DNA from 2 places in the Peribacillus sp. 05N428 genome. Region 1 is predicted to be linked to the other one. Evidence: riboswitches for the same ligand, from Rfam matches in the RefSeq annotation. Region 1 holds a riboswitch; the other holds the start of a gene.

Region 1 (4,648 bases):
GGAATGTAAATGGAAAGAAGGCTTGTTATGAAAGTGGATCAACAAAAAGAAGGGGCGATTTATGCAGCCCTTTCTTACATGATGTGGGGAGTTGTGCCGGTTTACTGGAAGTTCCTTCAGGGAGTCGGTGCAATAGAAATTTTAGCTCAGAGGGTATTATGGTCTTTCGTGTTCATGCTGGTTTTATTGATGTTCATGAAAAAATGGCAGGCGTTTCTAGATTATGTCAAAAACATAATGGGAAATCCGAAACTCTTTACGGCATTGCTAACGGCGTCCCTGCTTGTTACAGCTAATTGGGGAGTGTTCATATGGGCCGTTAACTCAGGACGGATCCTCGACACGAGCCTTGGATATTATATCAATCCGCTCGTCAGTGTACTATTGGGAGTGATAGTCTTAAAAGAAAAATTGAGCGGGGCCCAAATCATTTCATTCCTGCTTGCAGGAATCGGAGTCTTGATCCTTGGCATTCATTTCGGCACGATCCCGTGGATCTCTCTTGTTTTGGCCATGACCTTTGGATTATACGGTCTGGCAAAAAAAATGATCAAGGCCGAATCGGCAATCGGGCTGACGCTTGAAACGATGATGGTAACGCCTCTGGCCCTAGGTTACCTGATTTACTTGATGAACAGGTCGGAAATGCAATTCTTTACAGACGGAAGCACAAGCTTGCTGTTGGTGGGCGGCGGGATTGCCACGGCATTGCCTCTTTTATATTTTGCAAAAGGGGCGGAGAAGATCCCGTTATCGATGCTTGGCATTTTTCAGTATATCGCTCCGACCTTATCTTTATTGATCGGGGTATTCGTCTATCATGAAAGTTTCACCAAAGCACATCTTTTAGCCTTTTTGTTCATATGGTCAGCTTTGGCTGTTTATACACTATCCATAACGAAATGGGGGCAGGCAAGTGCCCGCAGGTTCAAAGGCAAAGGGAATATTGGTGCGTGAAAAGAAAAAAATGCTTGGGGAGATTTCTGCCCAAGCATTTTTTTTATGTCGTTACTCAATAAAACGGTTTTATGGCATAGGCGAAATGCCAGGGTCATGAAAGGTATATCTTCGAACCTATTTCAGAAACAATACAATTGGAAAGGCAGGCAGGACTGTTATCGGGATTGGCACGGGGGGAATTCAGTTGGAATTGTCTATAGAAGGAACTATCCAGGAAAATGATATGCGTTGTCAGGAATGCTGATATGGTGGCGTACGGCTTTCTATTGCTATTTAATTCATCGATGATTCCCTGTGCAGTGGTAATCCCGATCCCGTGGCCATAAAAGAGGTTATTCCCTAATAATATGGCATTTTCACCTTGCCATTCAGGGGTTGCCAAGTCGTGATCAGGGTTTTTGAAGTAAACGCAATCACCTGGTAAATAGTCCCTTCCCTGGTGAACGCTGAGAGCCATATTCCTTGGAGGGCGCCAGTCATATAAAAATAGGTCTGAAAAAAGATAGTCGAAATTCCTGGGGCCGATTAAATCCAAAATCGCCTTTAAAAAAGTGACGACTATTGCTGTCCCGCATTCGAAGGCATAAAGCCCCCCATTCATGAAAATGTCAACGAGCGCATCATGAGGGAGAATCCCTGGCTGAAGGGTAAAGGTGCCATCCTTTGAAAGGTGCCAATAACGCTGATTGGATTGAGACTCCTCAAGTGTGGAAAATTCCGGCCCGCTTTTATCCAACGCAATAGCTGCCTCTATGACCCGGTTCCTCAGCTGTATCTCGAAATTAAAATCCCCAAAGTTCCGGTATTCAAAAACGTTAGAATCTTCCTCCAAGCATTGAAGAGTTTCAAGCGATTTGGCAGAGGCTGTACCTGGTTGGATTTGACTGACATCTAACCATTTGTGATTAATCTTTATCATGACATATCCACCTTTTGCTTATGAAATTAAGGGTTTAATAAAACCAGTAAACAAAAATGTCTACACGTAATGCTCATTATATGAATGCTTGCAAAGAAATGACTATTTGGAACGTGTCCGCCACCGTTGCAGCCAGGAATGATTGGAACAGAAAGAGGCAGAATTATTTTGCTTTCAATGATTTTCGTTCCAAAAGATGTTTTGCAAGACATCCTGAAGTGCAAGGAATACCTTTCCAATTAGAGAGTAGAAGCAAATTAGTATTCCTTTTTCCCTATGAATTGATATAATGAGAGAGAAAAGTTCATATGTGCGAGAAATGTAGGGGGGCCAGTACTGCTGGCTGAGATTGCATCCATTAGATGCTGACTCTTTGAACCTGATCTGGGTGATGCCAGCGGAGGGAACATATTATGACTGATTTTCTGTTTTGTATGTTAACGTCCGAATTCATCTTCGGGCGTTTTTTGCTTTTTTATCCAGTATTTGAATAGCCCTGGAGCCCCATCATGGTTCCGGCATATGAATCTTATAAGATGTGTAGGAGGATAATGACTTGAATAAATTCTTACCACTGTTAACTTCGTTCTTCCTTTTAGCTGGATGCGGAGCAGGCGGAACTAATGAAAAAGAAGAAGCATCTAAAAATGAAGAATTAAAAAAGGTATCGGTCGTGCTCGATTGGACACCGAATACAAACCATACAGGATTGTATGTAGCCAAGGAAAAAGGTTATTTTAAAGAACAAGGTCTTGATGTGGAGATTATCATGCCAGGTGAAGCGGGAGCTGATAAGCTTGTCGCTTCAGGGAAATCTGAATTTGGCGTGAGCTACCAGGAGGGCATAACGCAGGCCCGCGTGCAGGGCGTGCCGATTGTTTCGGTAGCTGCCGTCATCCAGCATAATACCTCGGGGTTCGCTTCCCCTGAGGCAAAGGACATTACGACTCCCAAGGATTTTGAAGGGAAGACTTATGGTGGCTGGGGATCTCCGGTTGAAAAGGCCATTATTGATTCACTCATGAAAAAGGATAATGCGGATGTAAATGAAGTGGACATAGTCAATACAGGAGACACGGATTTTTTCACTTCGGTTAAAAGGGATATAGATTTTGCCTGGATTTATTATGGTTGGACAGGCATTGAGGCTGAGTTGCGAAATGAAAAGCTTAATATGGTGTACTTAACCGAATACTCTGATAAGCTTGATTACTATACGCCTGTTTTGACTACAAATGAAAAGATGATAAAAGAAGATCCCGAGACTGTTAAAGCATTCGTTCATGCAGCTTCGAAAGGGTACCAGTTTGCGATTAAGAATCCTGATGATGCAGCGGAAGTGTTAATTGAGTCTGCACCGGATCTTGATCCAGAACTAGTGAAGAAAAGCCAGGAGTGGCTTGCAGCCAAGTATCAGGATGATGCTCCGCGATGGGGTGAACAAAAGCTTGAAATTTGGAAGAATTACAGTGAGTGGATGACTGAAAATAAGCTTCTTGAAGGTGATTTCGATCCTGAAAAGGCATTTACCAATGAATTTTTACCAAATTAGGAGGAAATACAATGGCCAATTCATTAATTAGTATACAAATTATTCCTAAAGGGGAAAATGTCATCCCTATGGTCGATGAAGCAATCAAGATCATTGAAGAATCAGGTGTCAAGTATGAGGTTCACCCGCTTGAAACGACAATGGAGGGGGAGCTTTCCGAACTTTTTGCCGTGATAGAAAAAATGAATGTAAGAATGATTGAAATAGGATCGCCGAATGTCATTTCCCAAGTGAAAATATTATATCAGCCAAGCGGGATTACGATGGATACGTTAACGGAGAAATATCGGGCATGATCGGAAGGGGAATTTGGAAGAAGGGGGCTCCCTTCTTTCTTTTATTATTGTTGCTGATTGTATGGGAGTCAGTGACAGTCTTATTGAAAGTTGAAGAATGGCTGCTTCCCGCTCCATCGGCCATTTTCATTGAAGGAATTGAGTCGTCCCGCAATCTTTACGGACACCTTATATCCACAACCGAGCTTGCGTTGTCGGGATTTTTTATTGGAAGCTGCATCGGCTTATTGATCGCGGCCATCCTACACCTATTTCCAGGTGTGAAGGACGCGGTTTATCCTCTGCTCATACTATCACAAAATATACCCATCATTGTTTTGGCGCCGCTTTTGGTGATCTGGTTTGGCTTTGGCATGCTGCCTAAGTTAATCGTGATTTCACTTGTATGTTTTTTTCCGGTTGCGGTCGCATCATTGGACGGTTTTCGCCAGACACCATACGAGCTTAAGCATTATTTCAAGATGATGGGAGCGGGGAAAAACCAGTTATTTTGGAAGCTGGAACTTCCTCACTCGATCCCGTTCATTTTCTCCGGCCTGAAAATTTCGGCTACCTATAGTGTAATGGGTGCTGTTATTTCGGAATGGCTTGGGGCAAAATCGGGGATTGGTGTTTATATGACTCTCGCTTCTTCAGCGTTCAGGACAGATCGGGTGTTTGTAGCCATTTTCATCATTATGGGAATGAGCCTGATCTTTTTTGGAATCATCACTTTCCTGGAGAAATACTTGGTTTCTTGGAAGAGAAAGGAGGGCGAAAAGGATGAAGCTGGAAATTAAAGACGTCTCCTATTCTTTCGATGGTAAGCAGAATATATTGGAGAATATGAATTTCCATGTGAATGATGGGGAATTTGTCACGATCCTTGGGCCATCGGGAAGCGGTAAAAGTACATTGTTCCACTTGATCGGCGGGATTTTG
Region 2 (4,648 bases), on a different contig from region 1:
AACAAAAATAAAAGTAATACGCCAATGGTGATATTCATCATATAATTCAGGTCGTGAATGAATAACGCCACGATGCATAACACAATCAGCACACCAAGTTTAAGGCTTGGATTAATTCCATGGAGCCATGTTTCCGTGTTTGAAACATTCATCTACATGACACTCCTTTTAACTTTGGTCTCAACAAATCCGGCTTGCGCGATGTTTTCATCACTTATTACATTTCCGTCCTTAACCGTCCAGATCCTGGTTGCAAAGTTTTTTGAAATATGATCGTCATGAGTTACCATGATCACTGTTATTCCACGTCTTCGATATTCCTCAAACCATTCCAGTAATGCAAAGGTATTTTTCGAATCTTGACCAAAGGTCGGCTCATCCAGGAGAATGATTTTTTTGTCTATTACGATTGAGGCTGCTACGCTTAAGCGACGCTTTTGCCCCATTGATAATTGAAATGGATGTTTATCCCGATGTGCCTCAAGACGGAAAACTTTAAGCAATGAGCGGACTCTCTCATCTATTTCTTGTTGCGGCCTTTTATCAATACGCAATGAATAAGCAATCTCTTCATATACAGTATTTGCAACGAACTGAAACTCAGGATTTTGAAAGACAAACGTCATATGATCCGTTGGATTTTTCACCATTTTAATGGGGTTCCCCAATAATTCATACGTACCTTTCGTTTTTATGAATTGCATCAATGCATGCAAAAGTGTACTCTTGCCCGCTCCATTTTCTCCCCTGATCACAATCCATTCTCCTGAATGCACCTTCAGCTCTTCAACGTGTATTTTTTCCTCTTTATTCCGAAAACCGCTAAATCCTTGCACATCCAGAAGGGGTAAACCATCTGTAAAATGGTATTCCCTAGTGGGTGCATTACTCTGTATATATTCATCCCAAACACCAGGGAACCAAATTCCATGTTCTCTCATTTCATTTTTATATAGGGAAAGAATGGTGTCTCTTGGACCATCAGCTATGATTTGACCGTCATCGTTTAAAAGCACGATTCGTTCGATGAATTCTAAAACATGGTCAATTTTATGTTCGACGATAATAACCGTTTTGTCTTTTCCGACTTCCTTCAACAAGTCCCAGATTTCTTTCGTTCCTTCTGGATCAAGCATGGCGGTCGGTTCATCTAAAAATATAACTTCTGGTTCAAGGGCCAATACTGAAGCAATTGCCAGACGCTGTTTCATCCCGCCTGATAATGTGTCAATACTTGTATGGTCCAGGTTCAATCCTACTTTACGGAAATGATTTTGAATCTTCTCTTTCATTTCTTCTTTAGGGACGGAAAGATTCTCTAGGACAAAGGCAATTTCCTCATCGGCAAATGGCATGCAAAACTGGCTATCAGGGTCTTGAAAAACATACCCCCATGAAGAAGGGCATTTCAATTTCTCCGCTTTCATCGGGACTTCGATGGAATTCGGAATCAATCCGCTTAACACTTGCAACAGAGTGGATTTACCACATCCAGATGGTCCCAACAATAACACTTTTTCTCCCTGATCAAATGATAGTGATAGGTCCTTGAATATCAAAGATTCATCACCGGGAAATTTCATTCTTAACTTTTCAACAGAAACGATTGGTTCCATGGCCCTCAACCTCTTCTTTTAATCAAGTTCTGCATAATCTTTATTGGAAACCGGACGCACAAGATTAGTTACCCCTGTTGCTTCCAGGACTTTAACTAGATAATAAGCGGTCACACCTGCAAAGAATATGGAACCCACAAACCTCGCTATCATGAATAACGATAGATTCCAAGTAGAAAGCGCACCTATTTCCCCGTATGCAAAATCCATGATAACTGATGCCAGGCAGGAAGCCATCGCAGCTAAAACGGCCACCGGCATATTGAATTTTTTATATTTGAACCCCATGAACACCAGTTCCGCGAACAAACCTTGGACCACCCCATATAACAGTACAGTCAGCCCCCATGGGGAACCTAGAAAGAATTCCCCTGAAGCTGCAGCTATCTCCGCCAAAAGTGCCACACCCGGTTTCCGTAAAATGAAAAAGGCGACAGGGCCAGCTATAAACCACATTCCATAAATAAGTTGATCCAGATGTAATCCTAATGGTTTAACGGAATAATAAATCGAACCCCAAAGGATATAAACGATTCCAAATGCTACCGCAATCACGATCGTGACTAATATATCCGTTAATTTCAATCCTTTTTTCATTGTTTCATTCTCCTTTTATACTTCTAATGTTTCCTTATGAACGGGCCATGTCTCTAAACGATAAGCCATTTCCCAAAATGAGTATTCATATTGGCTGCTGAGAATAAAATGCTCTTTCATTCTCGCCTTATCTTCTTCAGTTACTTTTTCAGCAATCTCATCCAGCCTCGCAATTTGTTCTTCCACCAAAGTGCGGAACCACTCTCCTCCGTAAGCCGCTATCCATTCTTGATAAATCGGCTCTTCGGGCATGCACCCTTGCAGCTTTTCACCTATCTCATAATACAGCCAGTAGCACGGCAAGATAGCTGCAATAACATCTCCTAAATGTCCCGAATAAGCCGCACGATACATATGGGAAGTATAAGCATAGGCAGTCGGGGCAGGCTTGAAATCTTCCCGTTCTTCTTTTGTGATGCCTAATCTCTCGGAAAAATTCTCATGAAGCTTCAACTCCGCTTCATATGTTCCTTGTGCATGGCCGGCAAGCCTGCTTGTTGTATGTAAATCTGTAGCTTTGACTGCCCCTAAGGCTTGAACTCTAGCAAAATGAGATAAATAATAGGCATCTTGCATGACATAAAAACGGAAACACTCCAATGGCAATGTGCCATCTCCTATTCCTGCTACAAACGGATGATTAAAACTAGCTTCCCAAATGTGATCAACTTCCTTACGGATTTCCTCTGAAAACTTCATGTCCATTACCTCCAAATTGTATTTTTTCATTGAACGATACAGAAAAAAACACTTATCACCCCTTTTTTTGCAAACAAAAAACCACTTTCTTAAACGTAAAGAAAGTGGTTGTACAAGAAATAATACAGAAATGTATAGTTCCAGACCCCACTTCCCTACGCTGGTATAAACCAGATCAGGTTCTAAGGGTCTTAAAGTCATACTTTAATCTCAGCTTTTGTGGGTAAAAAATCAACTTTTACCTATAAAGCACCCCTAGTGGTACAAATTGTATATTAAAATTCATTTGCCTTTATATTAACACGATAAATCCAATTGTCAAACGTATTAGAAAAGTTTTCTTGATTTAGGGTTACTAAACTTTCAATCTTCCATACCCACATAACCACGATCTATTAAACCATTGTTAATCCACCATTTACGGAAAGAGTTTGCCCCGTAATATACCCTGCCTCTTCCGAAACGAAATAGGAAACAGCACTGGCAATGTCCTCTGGTTGTGCTAGCCGGCGGAATGGAATCGCTTTTTCCAAGGCGCTAGCTATACCTTCATTATATGAGCCTATTTCTTGAAATAGGGGCGTATCAGCAGGACCTGGCGCTATACAATTGATGTTGAGTTTATGACGTGCCATTTCTCTTGCTATCGTTTTTGTAAAGGCAATAACCCCTCCTTTAGCAGCCGAATAAACTGCTTCTCCACTTGATCCGACTCTAGCTGCATCGGATGCAATATTTACTACCTTACCGTATCCATTTTCAATCATGAGAGGTAAAATTTCCTTGCATGTATGGATCTGCCCAAGTAAATTAATATCGATAATCCTTTTCCATGTGCTGGGATCACTTTTTAAAAATGGTTCCACCTTATCCCAGCCTGCATTATTAACCAATATATCTATTCTATGATAATAGTTCACTGATTCTTCGACGGCTTTTTTTACACTTTCTAATTTCGTTACATCACAATGGACCGCTCTGGCTTCAAAACCCGACTTTTCGATTAAAGAAACCGTTTCCTCTGCATTTTTAAGATTAATATCAGCCACGATGACGTTAATATTGCGAGAAGCCAATTTTTTTGAAATTTCTCTGCCAATTCCGCTTCCAGCACCTGTGATAAATGCCATTCTTTTTGTCATCATATTCCCCTCCACTTTCACTATTTCGTCAATATGGATTTATTTAAGCTGCTTGCTTATATATTGTCAGTTATCCTTTCATTAATCATTTCCCGGAGCCGGAATTTCTGAATTTTCCCGCTTGCCGTACGAGGAAAGTCATCCATTATTTCAATAAATTCAGGCCAATATTGTTTTGCCAATCCCTTTTCCAGGAGAAATTCCTGCATGGAATCCAGCGTGATCGGGCTCTTCCCCGTTTTCATACTGATACATGCACATGCTTTTTCCTGAAGACGGGAATCTGGAACCGCAATAACCTGAGCACTAGAAATATCCGGGTGTTCATACAGTACATTTTCTACATAAGCGACTGGAATATTTTCACCGCCACGTATGATTATGTCTTTGTTTCTTCCAGAAATCCGGATATACCCGTCTTCATCAATGAATGCTCGATCACCGGTAATGAACCATCCGTCACTATACTCAGCTAACGTATCATTGATTCGTTTAAAATAGCCGACAAAAAGAGCCGGACCCCTTACTAATAAAGAGCCTTCTATATTCGGGGCACAGATTTCCCCTTCAAAATCCACTATCTTTAACTCCATA

The links. A riboswitch is a leader RNA that binds a small molecule or an ion and turns the genes downstream of it on or off. The one in region 1 is predicted to bind thiamine pyrophosphate.
Region 2: another riboswitch for thiamine pyrophosphate. It lies ahead of tenA (thiaminase II); the one in region 1 lies ahead of AC1DIV_RS04030 (ABC transporter substrate-binding protein).

The regions. Positions count from the first base shown of each region.
Region 1 is NZ_JBFTMS010000003.1:149,418-154,065, forward strand. Features, by position in the region: gene rarD (EamA family transporter RarD) at 28-957, shown strand; gene AC1DIV_RS04025 (protein-glutamine gamma-glutamyltransferase) at 1,052-1,879, opposite strand; TPP riboswitch at 2,193-2,302, shown strand; gene AC1DIV_RS04030 (ABC transporter substrate-binding protein) at 2,436-3,431, shown strand; gene AC1DIV_RS04035 (thiamine-binding protein) at 3,443-3,727, shown strand; gene AC1DIV_RS04040 (ABC transporter permease) at 3,724-4,506, shown strand; gene AC1DIV_RS04045 (ABC transporter ATP-binding protein) at 4,490-4,648, shown strand, end outside.
Region 2 is NZ_JBFTMS010000001.1:214,907-219,554, reverse strand. Features, by position in the region: gene AC1DIV_RS00970 (energy-coupling factor transporter transmembrane component T family protein) at 1-152, opposite strand, end outside; gene AC1DIV_RS00965 (ABC transporter ATP-binding protein) at 153-1,616, opposite strand; gene AC1DIV_RS00960 (ECF transporter S component) at 1,635-2,213, opposite strand; gene tenA (thiaminase II) at 2,229-2,912, opposite strand; TPP riboswitch at 3,048-3,179, opposite strand; gene AC1DIV_RS00950 (SDR family NAD(P)-dependent oxidoreductase) at 3,308-4,054, opposite strand; gene AC1DIV_RS00945 (AMP-binding protein) at 4,111-4,648, opposite strand, start outside.